Regions from separate parts of the Rhizobium sp. UGM030330-04 genome, predicted to be linked through region 2. Evidence: predicted binding sites of a transcription regulator. Region 2 holds the regulator's gene; the other holds the start of a gene.
The links. The regulator LexA, encoded in region 2, represses DNA repair genes until DNA is damaged. The targets are predictions, from matches to a motif close to TGTTCNNNNTGTGTTCNG.
Positions count from the first base shown of each region.

Region 1: dnaE (DNA polymerase III subunit alpha) is a predicted target of LexA. The motif match lies at 5,373-5,390, and genes of this name have one in related genera.

Region 1 is NZ_QKML01000012.1:187,427-197,298, forward strand. It holds gene N434_RS18955 (DNA polymerase IV) at 1-245, shown strand, start outside; gene N434_RS18960 (L,D-transpeptidase family protein) at 410-1,648, shown strand; gene dnaE (DNA polymerase III subunit alpha) at 1,660-5,160, opposite strand; gene N434_RS18975 (ABC transporter ATP-binding protein) at 5,651-6,334, opposite strand; gene N434_RS18980 (lipoprotein-releasing ABC transporter permease subunit) at 6,350-7,657, opposite strand; gene proS (proline--tRNA ligase) at 7,784-9,106, opposite strand; gene N434_RS18995 (DUF1467 family protein) at 9,807-9,872, opposite strand, start outside.
Region 2 is NZ_QKML01000012.1:79,454-89,325, forward strand. It holds gene eno (phosphopyruvate hydratase) at 1-890, opposite strand, end outside; gene kdsA (3-deoxy-8-phosphooctulonate synthase) at 1,027-1,872, opposite strand; gene N434_RS18440 (VOC family protein) at 1,872-2,753, opposite strand; gene lexA (transcriptional repressor LexA) at 2,966-3,688, shown strand; gene N434_RS18450 (glutathione S-transferase family protein) at 4,110-4,787, shown strand; gene N434_RS18455 (ComEC/Rec2 family competence protein) at 4,807-7,242, opposite strand; gene gltA (citrate synthase) at 7,550-8,839, shown strand; gene N434_RS18465 (amino acid ABC transporter ATP-binding protein) at 8,916-9,650, opposite strand; gene N434_RS18470 (amino acid ABC transporter permease) at 9,628-9,872, opposite strand, start outside.

The DNA of each region.
Region 1 (9,872 bases), 110 kb from region 2:
AGCTTGCCGACCGAATATTCCGCACCGGCCTTTCGCTGCTGGAAAAGGAAACCGACGGCACCAAATTCCGCCTGCTCGGCATTGGTGTCAGCGATCTGCGCGATGCGGGCCTTGCCGATCCGCCCGATCTCGTCGACAGGCAGGCGGGACGGAGGGCGGCGGCGGAAGCGGCCATGGACAAGCTGCGCGACAGGTTCGGCAAGGGCAGCGTCGAGACCGGCTATACGTTCGGTTCACGAAAATAGTAGCCGCCATCGGCGCGGGCTGCCTGTCGGCAGTCTGCCGGTGCCGGATGTGTTTATTTTAGATTTTACACAAATTAGTGATGTTGCGACCGCGCAGTCCTTAAACTTCATTAAACTTCGCATGATTGAGTAAGTGAAGTTTTGTGCATGTGGTGTATTGCGTCATGTCCCTTCGCTTCCGTCTTGCGGCCGGCATGCTGTCGGCCAGTTTTCTTGCCTTTCCGGCACTCGCCGCCGACGGCAGGGCCCTGCAAATTCTGGTATCAAAAAGCGACCAGTCGCTCTCGCTTTATGAAAACGGCGAGATCATCGCCACCTCGAAAGTCTCCACCGGCAAGGCCGGGCATGAGACACCGAGCGGCATCTTCTCCATTCTGGAAAAACGCAAATATCACGAGTCGAATATCTATTCGGCAGCCCCCATGCCCTTCATGCAGCGGCTGACATGGTCCGGCATCGCGCTGCACGAAGGCAAGGTGCCGAACTATCCGGCCTCGCATGGCTGCGTGCGCCTGCCCTCGAAATTCGCCAAGTCACTGTTTGGTGATACGCGGGCCGGGGTGCATGTCATCATCACCGACCGCCCGGTTTCGCTGCGCTTCGTGCAACATCCCGCGCTGTTTTCCCCGCGTGACGATGCCGATGACGGCAAGCTGCTTCTCTCGGACGTGGAGCTGCGCCCGGCGACCTTCGATGCGGCACTGGGTGCAGTCGAGGTTGCCGTCAATGAAAAAACGCAGGCCGTCAGACCGGCGGCAAAGGCCAAGGCCCCCTCGCCCCTGCGCATTCTCATTACCCGGCGTGGTGAGCGGGAAAAGGTGATGGATGTTCAGGCCGTACTGACCCGGCTCGGCTTCGACGCCGGCTCCGCGGATGGTTACGCCGGGGAAATGACGATCAGTGCCGCGAACGGTTTCAAGCGCTGGAAAGGGTTGAAGACGACCGGGCCGCTTCTGACCGACGCCTTTGTGAAAGCGCTCTACGAATCCGCCGGTGAAGATCATCCGCCAAATGGCCAGATCATGGTGCGGCAGGATTTCAAACCGCTGTTTGAAGCGGCTATCGACATCAGGGATCCCGACATCGCGCTCGGAACCCATTTCTTCGAGGCCGTTGCCGTGGATCGCACCGCGGGAACCGCCGAATGGAACGGCGTGACGCTTGAAAACCACCTGCCGGCCGCCGCCCGCAAACGCCTCGGCATTACGGTTACCGAAGCACCCGGCGGCTTCGACCAGTTGAGCGCCGTGCTCAGCCGTCTCGATATACCGGCGGCGATACGCACCCGGATCGAGCAGGAGCTTTCAACCGGCAGCTCGATCACCATCTCCGACCTCAGTCACCAGATGGAGACGGGAACCGGAACCGACTTCATCACCGTCACGAAGGAAGGACCCGTGTGAGGGCTTTCGCCTCACACCAGTTCCACATCCACGACACCGGGCGCGGACCGCAGGGCAGCGGCGATCTCGGGTGAAATACGGTATTTCTCCGTCAGCTCCACCTCGATCTCGCGGCTGCCTTCATCCTTGATGACGATGAAATAGACAGAGCCGTCGCCCCTGGTGTTGAGGTGGCGGGCAACGGTTTTCAGCGGGCCGGAATCGCGCACATAAACGCGCAGCGCCTTCTGCATCTGCACGGATTTTTCTTCCAGCGACTGCGCCGTCTGGATACGCAGGCCGATGCCCTCCGGACGCTCTTCGGCCTGCACGGTGATAACAAGCGATTTGCCGACCTCCAGCAGATCGCGAAACTGGCCGAGCCCTTCGGAAAACAGCACCGCTTCGTATTGGCCCGATGCGTCCGAGAAGGTGACGATACCCATCTTGTTGCCGGTGCGGGTCTTGCGTTCCTGCTTGCCGGTGACGGTGCCGGCCAGACGCCCAGCGGTGGCGCCCTGTTTCACCGCGGCGGAAAAATCGGCGAAATTCTGCACGCGCAGTTTTTCCAGCACGGGACGATAGGTATCGAGCGGATGGGCGGTGAGGTAAAAACCGAGCACCTGATATTCACGCAGCAGTTTTTCCGAGGCGAGCCAGGGCTGGAAGGCGGGAAGGACCAGCTTCTCCGGACCATTGCCGCCACCCGAGCCGAACATGTCCGACTGGCCGATGGTGCGGTTGTTCTGCGCCATCTGGGCATAACCGATGATGCGGTCCAGCCCGCCGATCAGTTCGGCGCGATCACGGCCGAAGCAATCGAAAGCGCCGGCATTGATGAGGCTTTCCAGCACACGCCGGTTGATCTGCTTGGGATCGATGCGCAGGCAGAAATCCTCAAGGCTCGTGAACGGCTTGCCGTCGCGTACCTGAACGATGTGCTCCACCGCACCCTCGCCCACGCCCTTGATGGCCGCCAGCGAATAATAGATGCGGTTCTCGCCCGTCTCGAATTGCCGGAAGGAGGTCTGCACCGAAGGTGCGACGACCTCGATGCCAAGGCGGCCGGCATCCTGACGGAAATCGTTGAGCTTTTCCGTGTTGGCCATATCGAGTGTCATGGAGGCCGCCAGGAACTCCACCGGATAATGCGCCTTCATATAGGCGGTCTGGTAGGACACGATGGCGTAGGCGGCGGCATGGCTCTTGTTGAAGCCGTAATTGGCGAATTTCGCGAGAAGGTCGAAGATGGTGTTGGCCTGCGGCTTCGAGACGCCGTTCTCGATGGCGCCATCGACAAAGCGCTCGCGCTGCTTGTCCATCTCCTCCTTGATCTTCTTGCCCATGGCGCGGCGCAGAAGATCGGCTTCGCCGAGCGAATAACCTGACAGAACCTGGGCGATCTGCATCACCTGTTCCTGATAGACGATAACACCCTGCGTTTCCTTGAGCAGATGGTCGATGGTCGGATGGATCGATTCCAGCTCCTCCTCGCCATGCTTGCGGGCATTATAGACCGGGATGTTCTCCATCGGGCCGGGACGATAAAGCGCCACCAGCGCGATGATGTCCTCGATGCAGTCGGGGCGCATGCCGATCAGCGCCTTGCGCATGCCGGCACTTTCCACCTGGAACACGCCGATGGTTTCGCCGCGCGACAACATCTCGTAGGTCCTGGCGTCTTCCAGCGGAATGGCGGCAAGATCGACCGTGATGCCGCGCTTGGCGACAAAATCGACGGCGACCTTCAGCACCGTCAGCGTCTTCAGACCGAGGAAGTCGAATTTGACGAGACCGGCGCTTTCGACCCACTTCATGTTGAACTGGGTGACCGGCATATCGGATCGCGGATCGCGATACATCGGCACCAGCTTGGAGAGCGGCCGGTCACCGATGACGATACCGGCGGCATGGGTGGAAGCGTGGCGGTAAAGCCCTTCGATCTTCTGGGCGATATCCAGCAGGCGGGCGACGACCGGCTCCTTGTCCGCCTCTTCCTGCAGGCGCGGCTCTTCCTCGATCGCTTTTGACAGCGGCGTCGGGTTGGCCGGATTGTTGGGCACCAGCTTGCAGATCTTGTCCACCTGCCCATAGGGCATTTCCAGCACGCGGCCGACGTCGCGCAAGGCCGCACGCGCCTGCAGCGAACCGAAGGTGATGATCTGCGCCACCTGCTCACGGCCATATTTGGCCTGCACATAGCGGATCACCTCTTCACGACGATCCTGGCAGAAGTCGATATCGAAGTCGGGCATCGATACGCGTTCAGGATTGAGGAAGCGTTCGAACAGCAGCGAGAAACGCAGCGGATCGACGTCGGTGATCGTCAGCGCATAAGCGACGAGCGAGCCGGCACCCGAACCACGGCCCGGGCCAACCGGAATGTCATGCTGCTTGGCCCATTTGATGAAGTCGGCAACGATGAGGAAATAGCCGGGGAATTTCATGCGCGAGATGACGCCGAGTTCGAAATCCAGTCTCTCGCGATATTCCTGCTCCGTATAACCCGGCGCCATGCCAAGTGCGGCGAGACGCTGATCCAGCCCCTCCACCGCCTGCCGGCGAAGTTCCTCGGCTTCGGCGCGTTCCGCCGCCTCCGGGTCGTCGCTGGCGCCGGTGAAACGCGGCAGGATCGGCCCGCGCTTCTTCAGCACATAGGAACAGCGCAGCGCAATCTCGACGGTATTTTCCAGCGCCTCGGGCAGGTCGGCAAAAAGCGCCGTCATCTCCTCGCGGCTTTTGAGATAATGATCCGGCGTCAGGCGAAACCGGTTGTCATCGGAAACGATGGCGTTGTGCGCCACCGCCATCAGCGCATCATGCGCCTCGTAATCGGCCTTGGAAGGAAAAAACGCCTCGTTGGTGGCAACGAGGGGAATATCGTGTTCATAAGCAAGGCCGATCAGACGCCGCTCATGGGAGCGGTCATAACCGGACTGACGCTGCAACTCGATGTAAAGCCTGTCACCGAAGAGCGACTTCAGCGCCAGCAGCCGCTCTTTCGCCTGCGCGGCATGGCCTTCCTTCAGCGCCATATCGACCGGACCGCCGGTAGCACCCGTGAGCGCGATCAGCCCGGCATTGGAGGCCTCCTCCAGCCATGCGCGGGTAATATGCACGGAATGGCCGCTGCCCTCGCCTTCCAGATAGGCGCGGCTGACGAGATCCACCAGCCGCTCATAACCCTCGGCATCGGCGGCCAGAAGGACGATGGCGGGAAGTTTCTGAAGATGGCTGTTGTGGCTGCGGCGGTCCTCCGCCGCATCCTGCATGTCGATCGACAGCTGGCAGCCGATGATCGGCTGCAGACCCTCATCGCGCGCCTTTTCGGAAAATTCCAGCGCGACGAAGAGGTTGTTGGTATCGGTAATGGCGATGGCCGGCTGGCCATCCGCGACGGCCTTGGACATGATTTTCTTGAGGGGCAACGCCCCCTCAAGCAGGGAATAGGCGGAATGAACCCGCAGATGAACAAAACCCGGCGTCTTTAGCGTTTTGTCAGAGATCTCTGCACGCACAACCGTATCGCCCATATCGTCATCCTGTCATTCTGAATCGAGGGGGCGATTTTCCGATTTCCGGCGCTCAAAGTCTACAGCCTTGCGGTGGCCATACAGGCTTCTGCGCCGGTATCTCCTTCACAGGGCGGTGAGGATCACCGAAAAGCTGGCCACAAAGACAGCGATGGAGGCGAAAGCGGCAACGTCACGGATGAAATCAGTCATTGGTCTCTCCTTACTCGTTATGTTCCAACTTTGTTCTCATTTTGTTCGATTGTCAACAGGGTTTTGCTGATATTCCCCTTGCTAACGCCGCAGAATCAGCCGCGGTTCCGCTCACATTTTCGGCAAGCCCCTGACTCCAAAGCGAAAAAACCCGGAGGAAAAACACCTCCGGGTTGCCAAAAAATGCAGATATGAAAGAGCTGATGCCGACCCTGCGGATCAGGACCGGAGCGAATCCCGGCCGCGCACGCTATCCGCGCTGGCGGCGGCACGGCAATTCGGAGGAATGTTCGGCCGATCAGAAATCGACGATCTTGCCGTCGGCGAGCGTTACGCGTCGGTCCATCCGGGCCGCGAGTTCGTGGTTGTGGGTGGCGATCAGTGCCGCAAGGCCGGATTGCCGCACCAGCGCCTCCAGCGCGTCGAAGACATAATGCGCGGTCTCGGGGTCGAGGTTGCCGGTCGGCTCGTCCGCAAGCAGCAGCAGTGGCGCATTGGCGACAGCACGCGCAATGGCCACACGCTGTTGTTCACCGCCGGAAAGTTCGGCCGGACGGTGTTCACCACGATGGCCGACACGCATGTAGTCGAGCAGCGCGCTGGCGCGCTTGTGCGCCTCCGCCGGAGCAAGGCCGGCGATCAGCTGCGGCATCATCACGTTTTCCACGGCGGAAAATTCCGGCAGGAGGTGATGGAACTGATAGACAAAGCCGATATCGCTGCGACGGATCGCGGTGCGCGTCTCGTCCGGCAGCCCCTGACAGGGCGCACCATTGATGAAGATCTCGCCTGCATCGGGATGCTCCAGCAACCCGGCCAGATGCAGGAGCGTGGATTTACCCGTGCCGGAAGGGGCGACAAGCGCCACCATCTCGCCGCTCCTCAATTCAAAATCGGCCTTGCGCAGGATCGATAGCGACGTCTCGCCCTGACCATAGGTCCTCTCAACGCCAGTAAGCCGCAGCACTGTTTTTTTTGCCATATTGCGAAGCGGTCCTTATTCGTAACGCAGGGCCTGCACCGGATCGAGCCTGGAGGCCCGCCATGCCGGAAAGATCGTTGCCAGGAAAGAAAGCGTCAGCGCCATGATGACAACGGTAATGGTCTCGCTGATATCCATTTCGGCCGGCAGCTGGCTCAGGAAATAAAGCTGCGGATCGAACAGCACCGTGCCTGATATCCAGGAGAAGAACTGCCGGATGGATTCCACGTTAAGGCAGACGATGACGCCGAGCGCCACGCCGGCAAAGGTGCCGACCATGCCGATGGCCGCCCCGGTCATGAAGAAGATGCGCATGACAGCGCCGGAACTGGCGCCCATGGTGCGCAGAATGGCGATGTCGCTGCCCTTGTCCTTCACCAGCATGATGAGACCGGAAATGATGTTCAGCGCCGCCACCAGAACGATGAGGGTGAGGATCATGAACATCACGTTTCTTTCCACCTGCAGGGCGGAGAAGAAGGTCTGGTTCCGCTGTTTCCAGTCGGTGATATATATCTGCCTTCCGGCTGCCTGTTCCACCAGCGGCCGGATGCCGTCGACATCATCGGGACGGCTGACGTAAAGCTCGATGGATTGCACGATGCCGTCGGCATTGAAATAGAGCTGGGCCTCGGACAGCGGCATATAGATCATCGAGGCGTCATATTCCGACATGCCGATCTCGAAGACGCCCGATATCTTGTAGGATTTGACGCGCGGATTGACGCCCATCGGCGTCACGTCGCCTTCCGGCGAAATGAGGGTGATATCATCGCCCGCCGTCACGCCGAGCTGGGCGGCAAGCCTTGAGCCGACAAGGACGCCATCACCCGCCATGAAGCCGACGAGATCACCGGTCTTGATGTTGTTGGCGACTTCCTTGACCTTGTCGATATCCTCCTGGCGCACGCCGCGCACCAGCGCGCCGGAGCCCGCGCCGCCACGGCCGGAGGCGAGCGTCTGGCCTTCCACCAGCGGCAGGGCCATGGTGACACCCGGAACGGCGGCGAACTTCTTCGCCAGCTCATCGTAATTGTTGAAGGGCTGGTCGATCGGCTGCACGATCATATGGCCGTTGATGCCGAGAATGCGCGAGATCAGCTCCGTGCGAAAACCGTTCATCACAGCCATGACGATGATGAGCGTCGCAACGCCCAGCATGATGCCGACAAAGGAAAACCCGGCGATGACGGAAATGAAGGCTTCCTTGCGTCGCGACCGCAGATAACGCCAGGCCACCATACGTTCAAAAGCGGAAAAAGGCCGTGCGGTCTTTTCCCGGACAGCAGGAGCCGCACTCTTTTCAGCCTCGGCTTTTGCCATGTCGTCTCCCTGATCTCATACCACAAGGCCGGTCTTTTCCGAAAACCGGCCCCTATTTCCGTGACATCGGCGCTTTGGAAGCGAAGCGGGCTTCGGGTGAAGCCGCTCCCGTCTTCCCGTCCGCGCTTAGCCAAGCACCCTGTTCATTGCCGCCTCGATCGTGACGGTTTCCCGCTCGCCGCTCTTGCGATCCTTTACCTCGACCTCGCCATTCGCGACCGAACGCGGACCGACGATGATCTGCAGCGGCACGCCGATCAGATCGGCGGTCGCAAACTTCTGGCCCGCACGGTCGTCGGTATCGTCGTAAAGAACATCCTTGCCGGCGTTGGAGAGCTGATAATACAGCTTTTCGCAAGCCGCATCGCAGGCCTCGTCACCAGCCTTCATGTTGACGATGACGACATCAAAAGGCGCGACCGAGGCCGGCCAGATGATTCCGTTCTCGTCATGCGATGCTTCAATGATGGCGGGAACAAGGCGTGTCGGCCCGATGCCGTAGGAACCCATGTGGACAGGGTGTTCCTTGCCGTCCTTGCCCTGCACTTTCGCGCCCATCGGCTCGGAATATTTGGTGCCGAAATAGAAGATGTGACCGACTTCGATACCGCGCGCCGAGAGGCGTTCGCCTTCGGGAATGGCATCATAGGCGGCTTCATCATGCATTTCGGAGGTGGCGGCGTAGTCGGCCGTCCACTCGTTAAATACGCCCTGAAGGGCTTCGACGTCGTCGAAATCGGTATTTTCGGCAGGAATGGCGCGGTCGAGGAAGCTCTTGTGGCAGAAAACCTCGGATTCGCCGGTATCGGCCAGAATGATGAATTCGTGGCTGTGGTTGCCGCCGATCGGGCCGGTATCGGCGCGCATGGGAATGGCGCGCAGACCAAGGCGCTCGAAGGTGCGCAGATAGGCGACGAACATCTTGTTATAGGAATGGATCGCGTCTTCCTTGGTCAGGTCGAAGGAATAGGCGTCCTTCATCAGGAACTCGCGCGAGCGCATCGTGCCAAAGCGCGGACGCACCTCGTCACGGAACTTCAGCTGGATGTGATAAAGGTTCAGCGGCAGGTTCTTGTAGGACTTCACATAGGAACGGAAGATGTCGGTGATCATCTCCTCGTTGGTGGGACCGTAAAGCATCTGGCGGTCCTGACGGTCCTTGATGCGCAGCATCTCCTTGCCGTAATCGTCATAACGGCCGCTTTCCTGCCAGAGCTCGGCGGTCTGCAGCGTCGGCATCAGAAGCTCGATGGCGCCGGAGCGATCCTGCTCCTCGCGGATGATGCGGTTCACCTTGTCCAGCACGCGCTTGCCGAGCGGCAGCCAGGAATAGATGCCCGCCGATTGCTGCCGGATCATGCCCGCACGCAGCATCAGGCGGTGGGAGACAATCTCGGCTTCCTTGGGGTTTTCCTTCAGGATGGGCATGAAATAACGGCTGAGACGCATGACGGCTTCCATTGATATGGGCGACAGCGCGCAAAAGCGCGGGAATCGCCCCGAATAAAGGGATATTGGCGCCGGATATAGCCGTTTCCCGCCAAGAAGAAAACCCGCCATGAAAAGAGCCTTAAAGGCGATTTCGTGGCATTTTCGCGATAGCTAATTCGCGTCAAAACGCTTTGGCCGGAATATTATTCTTGATCCGGTGCGACAAATTGCACCACAGGGAATTTTTTGCCGACTGTAACAAATATGCAAAAAATGAGATGACAAGCAGGGGTGATTGAGCTAGCTTTAGCTTACAAAAGAGGCAAGAAGTTTAAATTCTTGTCATTTTCGCGGTCAGTCTTGGGAGGATCAGATCTTAGGCGCGCTCGTTCGCAGCCCCGGCAACGGTTACAGATCACGCGAAACCTGGAAAACAAGGCTGAAAGGCCTTGTTTTTTTTTGCTTCAAACACACAACAGCGCCCCGGCCCGTTATTCCGGCAATTGTGACGGTGAATCAGCCGCTCACAACGCCTATGCTGTGTGCACGACGGAGATGACATCCATATGACAGTGTCGATGCACCTTGCGGCGACCGGGACAATGCTGCCCTGTTTTCAGTCATCCCGGTTTTGAGGCGGAATGCATTCGATACGTCGTAAACGCAACGGAGCCACGCTTCCCAAATCAAAGGCCCAGCGGGATTAAGTTCCGATGCTTCAGTCGTAAACGGGGACAATTCTCGGCAGATCATCAAGACTGAAGCCGAACCACCAGGACCCGCC
Region 2 (9,872 bases):
GCCTTCCAGCCGTCCCAGTCGTCTTCAGCCATGCCGTCTTCGATGGAGATGATCGGGTACTTGGCAACGAGCTCCGCGAGGTATTCAGCCATTGCGCCGGATTCCAGCGTACGGCCTTCACCTTCGAGAACGTATTTGCCGTTCTTGAAGAATTCGGTCGATGCACAGTCGAGGCCGACATACATGTCCTCGCCCGGACGATAGCCAGCCTTTTCGATCGACTTCATGATGAAATCGAGCGCTGCCGGCGCGCTTTCGAGACCCGGTGCGAAACCGCCCTCATCACCGACATTGGTGTTGTGGCCCTGAGCGGACAGTTCTTTCTTCAGCGTATGGAACACTTCAGAACCCATGCGCACGGCTTCGCGGATGTTCTCCGCGCCGACCGGCAGGATCATGAATTCCTGAAAGTCGATCGGGTTGTCGGCATGGGCGCCGCCATTGATGATGTTCATCATCGGAACCGGCAGCAGATGCGCGTTCGGGCCGCCGACATAACGGTAAAGCGGCAGGCCGGAAGCTTCAGCCGCAGCCTTGGCGACGGCAAGCGATACACCGAGAATGGCGTTGGCGCCAATACGCGACTTGTTCGGCGTACCGTCAAGCGCGATCATCGTCTGGTCGATCTGGATCTGGTTCTCGGCATCGAAACCGCCGATGGCGTCGAAGATTTCCGTATTGACGGCTTCGACTGCCTTTTCCACGCCCTTGCCGAGATAACGCTTGCCGCCATCGCGCAGCTCAACCGCTTCATGCGCACCGGTGGAGGCGCCCGAAGGAACGGCGGCGCGGCCCATGGAGCCGTCTTCGAGATAAACATCGACTTCAACGGTCGGGTTGCCGCGGCTGTCGAGGATTTCGCGCGCGATGATATCGGTAATGGCAGTCATGGTCTCTCCCTTGGGAATGGAACAGATATTTTCCGTCGCCTGTCTTAGACGATGGCGAAGAAATTACAATGACGGCGGGCGGCAGAAACGGAGCGCCCGCCATTTAAAATCGATTGGCACGAACCGCGCCGGTTCTTCAGGCTTTGGTGATGGTGTCGAAGGCCAGGAGCTTTTCGAGCAGTTTCGGCATGTCCTTCAGGTGAACCATGTTGGGACCGTCGGAAGGCGCATTGTCCGGGTCCTCATGGGTCTCGATGAAGAGGCCGGCCACGCCGACGGCCACGGCCGCGCGCGCCAGCGTCTCGACGAATTCGCGCTGGCCACCGGTGGAACCGCCCTGCCCGCCCGGCTGCTGCACGGAATGGGTGGCGTCGAAGACAACGGGCGCACCCAGCGAGGCCATGATCGGCAGCGAGCGCATGTCGGAGACCAGCGTATTATAACCGAAGGAGGCGCCGCGCTCGCACAGAAGCACATTCGGATTACCGCTGTCGTTCAGCTTGGCCAGAACATTCTTCATGTCCCAGGGGGCCAGAAACTGACCCTTCTTGACATTGATGACGCGGCCGGTTTTCGCGGCGGCAACGAGAAGATCGGTCTGACGGCTGAGAAAGGCCGGGATCTGCAGCACATCCACCACTTCGGAAACGATGGCGCATTGCTCTTCGGTGTGAATGTCGGTCAGGACAGGAAAACCGAACTCCTTCTTGAGATCGGCGAAGACCTGCATGGCGTTCTCAAGGCCGATGCCGCGCTTGCCGGAAAGCGAGGTACGGTTCGCCTTGTCGAAGGAGGATTTATAGACAAGCCCGATTCCAAGTTTGTCACAAAGCTCCTTCAGGACGCCGGCGATCATGAATGCATGTTCGCGGCTTTCCATCTGGCACGGGCCGGCAATCAGCGAAAAGCGCTCGCTGTTGGAGAAAGAAACTTTGCTGGCGCCGTCGCCGGCGGTGACTTTGAGATTGTTCGTAACGCTCATTATTTTTCCTCGAAGGCGAAGGCAACGCCCTGGCCGGGTGCTGCGGGCACCACCAGACGGCCGCCCGTTTCCATGCAGAACACGCCATTAGCAGCAAGCGCCGCCGCTGTCACGGCAAGATCGCCGACGGAAAGGACGATGCCCGCGCCGCGCAGTCCAGCATCACCCTGCCCGGCAACATTCAGCGCATATCCATTGAAGACTGGCTTCTCAGTCAATCTTATGCACGCATTGCCGGTTGCGAAAACCACATCACCGTCCGGTGATATTTTGCCGCCGCAGCCAAAAACCGTCTCTATCAGGCGTGCGGCATTCGGATCATCACCGACAAACAAGACGATCTCGCTGAGACCGGACACACCATTGGCATGGCGCTCCAGCGCCGAGCGGTCGCCCGGCAAGGCCTGCAGCCGCTGGCAGCTGAACAGGAAGAAATCCTCAGCGGAACCGCTCGCAGCAAAAGCCAGCCGGAAGGCTGCCTCGCTCTGCGAACCGTCCGGCATTTTGACCGGACGCGAAAATTCAAAGACATTACCGGCCGTCAGGCCGGAGGCCACGAATCGGTCGTGATCCCCAAGGGCGTCTTCGGTTGCAGCGACGAGAGCGGAAAAACCCTCCCCTCCGACGTGTTTCCGAAAGGCATGATCCCGCCCGGTGAAGACATCTCCTCTGCCAATCGAGGCGTTATATTTAGCCGGGTCAGCAATTGCGAGCGGCTCCAGATAGGTGCCGTCGGAGAAAAAAACACAGGCATTGTGTGTGCCGAACGGATGGAGAGCCGCCGGCGCGACCGTAAACCCAAGGTTTGCAAGGCGATTGGCGGCGACGTCGAGACGCTCGACGGGCAGTACGAGATGGTCGACGCGATAGGGTTTCGTCATTTTCCTGCTTCCTGCTGTCGGGTCCGGCAAGGCGACACCGGAACAGTCCCAGCGGCAGAAAAGCACAATTGCGTGCTTTCAGGCAAATCATCAAAACAACAGATGGCAGCTTCACGAAATTTTAGGGGATTGCGGAACACATATGGAACATATAGTGTTCGTTCTGTATTTGTTTCGCGATCTCCACTACGATTCTCAAGGGTGTTTTCCTCATGCTCACGCGCAAACAGCAGGAATTGCTTCTCTTCATTCATGAACGAATGAAAGAGTCCGGCGTGCCGCCCTCCTTCGATGAAATGAAGGACGCACTCGATCTTGCCTCCAAATCCGGCATCCACCGGCTGATCACCGCCCTCGAAGAGCGCGGATTCATTCGCCGGCTACCGAATAGGGCGCGAGCGCTGGAAGTGATCAAGTTGCCTGAGGCCTATACGCCGGGTGCGCGGCCGCAGCGCGGCTTTTCACCGAGCGTCATCGAAGGCAGTCTCGGCAAGCCAAAAGCGCCGGAACCGGCCCCTGCCCCCAAGGCGCCCGCCAACGATCTCGGCGGCGCCGTTACCGTGCCGGTCATGGGCCGTATTGCCGCCGGCGTTCCGATTTCCGCCATCCAGAACAATACCCATGATGTGGCCGTACCGGTGGACATGCTGGGCTCGGGCGAACATTACGCTCTCGAGGTCAAGGGCGATTCGATGATCGAGGCCGGCATTTTCGATGGTGACACCGTCATCATCCGCAATGGCAATACCGCCAGCCCCGGCGATATTGTCGTGGCGCTGGTGGATGACGAGGAAGCGACGCTGAAGCGCTTCCGCCGCAAGGGCGCCTCCATCGCGCTGGAAGCGGCCAATCCTGCCTATGAGACCCGCATATTCGGGCCGGACCGGGTGAAAATTCAGGGCAAACTGGTCGGACTGATCCGCCGTTACCATTGATCCGTACAGGCCGCCATCTTCTCGGGGCGAACATCGCCCTGGTGAAGAGACATCCATTGAGGATGGCGGCAATTTCGCTCGTTGGCTGACTATGCGGAAACCGGGCTGACACATTCATCCCGGGAGCAGTTTCATTCCGTACCGCTGAGCATCGGTTGCGGTCTTCATATGATATTGCGGCTTCGATTTTAGCCCGGCCTGTTGCGTTCCGTGCGTCATCCGCATGGAATTTCGGTAACGCTGCGAGGTATCCGGCCTGCGTGATGGGCTTGACGCCCATCCGTCACTTGAATGCTGACATTGATCGTTGAGCAGCCCGCCGCCACTCATCAAAGGCGTTTATGGGTGCCATGGATTATTTTCGATATTCCGCAGCGCTCCGACAGGTATAGAAATGCGCGTCATATCCGGGAGACAAGCCATGTATGATCTTTATATCGCCAACAAGAACTATTCCTCATGGTCGCTGCGGCCGTGGGTCCTGATGCGCACGCTCGGTATCGCCTTCGATGAGAAACTCGTTCCGTTCGGCGAAGGCGTCGCCTTTTCCAACTTTTCGCCGACGGGCAAGGTGCCCTGCCTTGTCGACGAGGGAGTGACGATATGGGAATCGCTGTCGATCGCCGAATATCTGGCGGAAAGACATCAGGGTATCTGGGCGAGCGACAAGCAGGCCCGGGCATGGTCGCGTTCGGCTGCGAGCGAAATGCATGCCGGCTTTTCCTCGCTGCGCAATCTCTATCCGATGTCGGTCGGCATTCGGGTCAAGCCGAAAGGCGGCGATGCCGGGCTTGCGGCCGATATCAAGCGCATCGATACGCTGTGGAGCGAAGGGCTGACAAAATTCGGCGGCCCCTACCTTGCCGGTCAGAAATTCACGGCGGTGGACGCTTTCTTTTGCCCTGTCGCATTCCGTTTCCAGACCTACGGTGCCGATCTTTCACCGGGCGCGAAAACCTATTGCGACCGGCTGCTCGCCCTGCCCGCCATGCGCGAATGGTATGAGGCCGGATTGAAGGAAATCTGGCGCGATACGGCGCATGAAGAGGAGATCGGCGGTATTGGCGAGTTGACTGCCGATCTTCGCCTGAAGGCCTGAGGACCTGTGCTGGCGATGGTCACTGCGACGTCGCCAGCAACTGCCGGACCTTTTCGGGTACATCGTGCTCGAAACGGCCGCTCTTCCAGTCATAATAGCGGTGTTCGCTCCACGGCCTGTCCGCCCCTGCGATGGCTGCGCGCAGCCTTCCGACCACCGCGGACTGCTCGCTGCCCGCAAAGTTCATTTCCACCGAACCGATACGCCGCAGAATATCACGGTTGAGCAGCAACGCTCCCGAGCGGCACTGCGAAAACGAGGTTCTGCGGGAAACAACGACTATATCGGCGATGTCGCAGGCTTTTCCGGCAAACCGGCCGTCCTCAAGAACGACGATCCATTCGCCGCTGCCCGCCCGCGCCACGCACCATATGCCTCTCATGCAGGTGAAGACACCCGGCTCGGCATCTTTCAGGGCCGCCGTCATCTGCCGTGCAACGGTGCTCAGCTCCTGCGAGGTCAGTTTCGGCCTTGCAGCGAAAGCCACACGGGTCGGTGCCGTCCCGGTTTTGACGATGGCCGGCGGCACGGGCTGTTCCGGTAAGAGCAATGCTCTTTGCCACTGGCCATAAACGAAACCCTGCGGCCGTGTCTTTGTTGTATAGACCTTGCCATCCTCCAGCAGCGCGACCAGTTCACCGTCCTCGTGAATGAGCAGGTCCGGCGCATCGCGATAGGCCATGGTCGCCGATAGCCCGAAAGCGACGAGCAGAACCGGGATGCCAAGCAGGGCCAGCCGGCTGCGCAGCAATGTCAGCAGCAGGAAACCGGAGGAAGCAAGACCGATGAACCAGCCATGCGGCCGACCTGTCGCAGCGCTGCCACCCCAGGACGCGACCTCCCCCGCAACCTCGATGACAAGCGCCATGCCATATCCCATAACCTTCAGGAACGGGGCATCGAGCCCGAAAGGCATCAGCAGCATGGCGACGAGACCGAAAGGCATGACGACCAGCGACATCAGCGGCATGGCGGCCAGATTGGCGAACAGTCCATAGGTGGTGACACGGTGGAAATGTTCGGCCGAATAGATCGCTGTCGAAAGCCCGCCAATCAGCGATGTGACGATGACGCCACCGATGATGGCCCCTGCCGTTTCCCCTGCCCTCATCCATGCCGGTCTGCGACCGATCGACAGCCGCTCGTGATCGCTGCGCCGGAGGCTCCACCAGGCATAGGCGGATACCAGCGCGATGGTCGCGGCAAAGGACATCTGAAAACTCGGCCCCATGATTTCCGAAGGTGAAAGCGCAAGAATGACCAAGGCGGAAAGCGCGACATTCCGGAGGCTGAGCGAGGGTTGATCGAAAAGGACAGCGATCAGCATCACCGACATCATCAGCCAGGCGCGTTCGGCAGAGACGGCAAAACCGGAAATCAGATAATAGGCGAGCGTCATCAGGAGAGCGGCGAAAGCCGAAATCTTCTTCACGGGCCAGCGCTGCGCAAAGGCGGGAAACAGGCTGAAACCCAGCCGAAGGCCGACGAAGAAGATGCCGGCGGCCAGCGCCATGTTGAGCCCGGATATGGCGACGATATGCGCAAGGCCGGAAAGCCTCAGCGCTTCCATGGTTCCGGCCGATATGGCCTGTCTCTCATCGGTGACTATGGAGGCGGCAAAAGCGCCGGCATCGCCGCCAATCGTGCCGCGGATGCGTTCGGCAATGGCGCTGCGAAGGCCATAAAGGCGCATATCGGCCCATTCGAGCAAACCTGTCGCAGCCGCAACATCACTTTTCGGTGACATTATCATCCGGGGCGGCTTGTAGAAAAATCCCGTCGCGCCCACGCCTTTGAAGTAGGAGGCGAAAGCGAAATCATTCAGCCCCGGCAGGGCCGGACCGGAGGGCGGCGAAAGCCGCGCCTTGCCGCGAATGGTGGCGCCAAGTGCGACCGGCTCACCGCCGCCGCGCGCAAGCAGCGATACCCTTTCCGGCGGGCGTGACAGTTTCGGCGCCTCCGTCGCGACAAGTCTCACCATATATCGCCAGTCGCCACGCGCATCGACCTCCCGGCGTGTCACCGTGCCGGTGATGGTGGTGGTAACGGGTGTATCCAGCACCACGGTGCCGGCACGCCTCGTTTCGAGATCGGCCAGAAGCATGCCGAGCAACAGAAAAGCGACGATGCTGCAACTCGCCGCCGACAGGCCGGTATCGTATCGACGAAAAAGTGCCAGACCGGCGGCAAGCAGGAATGCGATTGCCAGAACGGACGAAGATGGCGTGACATCCAGAGAAAACCACAGGATCGCGCCACAGCCGATCATGACGGGAATGAACAGGAAACCATGGCCGAATGCCCGCTCCTCGGCGAGACAGGCGGCGAGTTTTTCGACGATGGCGGCCTTCAGCCCGCGCCGGGAAACAGGAGCCGGCAGATCGTAGGCAGCGACATCGCCGGTGCGACAAACGGGAAACAGGATTTCATGCGTGCCGGGCAAGGTGCCCCGCATCGTTTCGGCATATCCGAAATGCTGTTTTTCCCCTTGATCAAGCAATCCGCGCTGCGCCCCTGCCGCACCGGAAACAGGTTTGCAGGCAGGCGCGGAGGATTGCAATCCCTTCCTTTAACGGTGCGTTGACCGAGATTGAATTGCCGTGGCCGATAAAGCCGCGGGCAGCGTAATTGCGTTTGCCGCAATGCACAATTTGACCTTCGAATAGCTTGGCATCGGCGCAAGGATCATATAGCTAATCGGTAGACGCTTAACCGCGGGGCGTGTCTCAACGCCCCCACCCGCATGTTTTCGGAGGATCAGTATGACGGAAAAAAGCGCTACAGTGACACTTGGCGATAAACAGGTCGAACTCCCGGTCAGGGAAGGCACGATCGGGCCGAGCGTCGTCGATATCGGCACGCTGTACAAACACACGGGCTCCTTCACCTACGACCCGGGTTTCACGTCGACGGCCTCCTGCGAATCCAAGATCACCTATATTGACGGTGACGAAGGCGTTCTTTTGCATCGCGGCTTCCCGATCGAGCAGCTTGCCGAACAGGGCGACTTCCTTGAAACCTGCTACCTGCTGCTTTACGGCGAACTGCCGACGGCCGCGCAGAAGAAGGATTTCGACACCCGCGTCACGCGCCACACCATGGTGCATGAGCAGATGAGCCGCTTCTTCACCGGCTATCGCCGCGATGCGCATCCGATGGCCGTCATGTGCGGCACGGTCGGCGCTCTCTCGGCCTTCTATCACGACTCGACCGACATCACCGATCCGCACCAGCGCATGGTCGCTTCGCTGCGCATGATCGCCAAGATGCCGACGATCGCCGCCATGGCCTATAAGTACCATATCGGCCAGCCCTTCGTTTACCCGAAGAACGATCTCGATTACGCCTCCAACTTCCTGCACATGTGCTTTGCCGTGCCGTGCGAGGAATACAAGGTCGATCCGGTTCTGGCCCGCGCCATGGACCGCATCTTCATCCTGCATGCCGATCACGAGCAGAACGCCTCCACCTCCACGGTGCGTCTTGCCGGCTCCTCGGGTGCGAACCCGTTCGCCTGTATCGCGGCTGGCATCGCCTGCCTCTGGGGCCCGGCTCACGGCGGTGCCAACGAAGCGGCGCTCAACATGCTCAACGAAATCGGCACGGTTGACCGCATTCCGGAATATATCGCCCGCGCCAAGGACAAGAACGACCCGTTCCGCCTGATGGGCTTTGGCCACCGCGTCTACAAGAACTACGACCCGCGCGCCAAGATCATGCAGAAGACGATGTACGAAGTGCTGGAAGCCACCGGCAACTCCGACGATCCGATCATGCAGGTCGCGCTGGAACTGGAAAAGATCGCCCTTTCCGACCCCTACTTCGTCGAGAAGAAGCTTTACCCGAATGTCGACTTCTATTCGGGCATCACGCTGAAGGCGCTCGGCTTCCCCACGACCATGTTCACCGTTCTCTTCGCTCTCGCCCGCACCGTCGGCTGGATCGCCCAGTGGAACGAAATGATCGAAGATCCGCAGCAGCGCATCGGCCGTCCGCGCCAGCTCTACACGGGCGCCGGCAAGCGCGACTACGTTCCGGTTTCCAAGCGCTAAGCCGCGAAACCCTCTAAGATCAAAGGCCGGCAGGTTTTCACCCGCCGGCCTTTTTTGTTGAACATCCGAATGGTTCTCAGTGGCGCGCCGCAACGCCCAGGAACTGCTTGAGTTCGGGTGTTGCGGGATTGGAGAATACCTCTTCCGGCGGTCCGATTTCATGCACCCTGCCCTCGTGCATGAAGACGACGCGAGAGCAGACGTCGCGCGCAAATTTCATTTCATGCGTCACCATCAGGAGCGTCATGCCCTCGGCGGCGAGTTCGCGCACCACGGCCAGCACTTCCGCAACCAGTTCGGGATCGAGCGCCGAGGTGATTTCGTCGCAGAGCAGCGCGATCGGCTGCATGGCGAGCGCGCGGGCAATGGCGACGCGCTGCTGCTGGCCGCCCGACAATTCATCGGGATAGGCATCGAATTTATGCGCCAGCCCGACCCGTTCCAGCATCTTGCGGGCAACGGCTTCCGCTTCCGGTTTCGGCGTCTTCTTCACCACGGTCTGCGACAGCATGACGTTGCCGCCGACGGTCTGGTGCGGGAAGAGGTTGAACTGCTGGAAGATCATGCCGACCTTCAGTCGCAGGGCTTTCAGATGCAGATCGTCTTCGAGAAGCTGCGCGCCGGCGACCGATATGGAACCGGCCGAAATCGTCTCCAGCCCGTTGATGCAGCGAAGCAAGGTCGACTTGCCCGATCCGCTCTTGCCGATGATGGCGATGACCTCACCAGGCTCCACATCGAGATTAATGCCCTTCAGAACCTCGTTACTGCCATAGCTTTTACGGACTTCAGTGATTTCGATGAGCGACATTGAGCTTCCTTTCGAGGATCTGGCTGCTCTTCGACAGAGGCCAGCACAGCGCGAAATAGATGAGGGCGACGAGGCCATAAACGGTGAAGGGCTGGAAGGTGGCGTTGGTGACCACCGTGCCGGCCTTGGACAGTTCCACGAAACCGATGATCGAAGTCACGGCCGTTCCCTTGATGACCTGCACGAAGAAACCGACGGTCGGCGGAATGGCGACCCGCATGG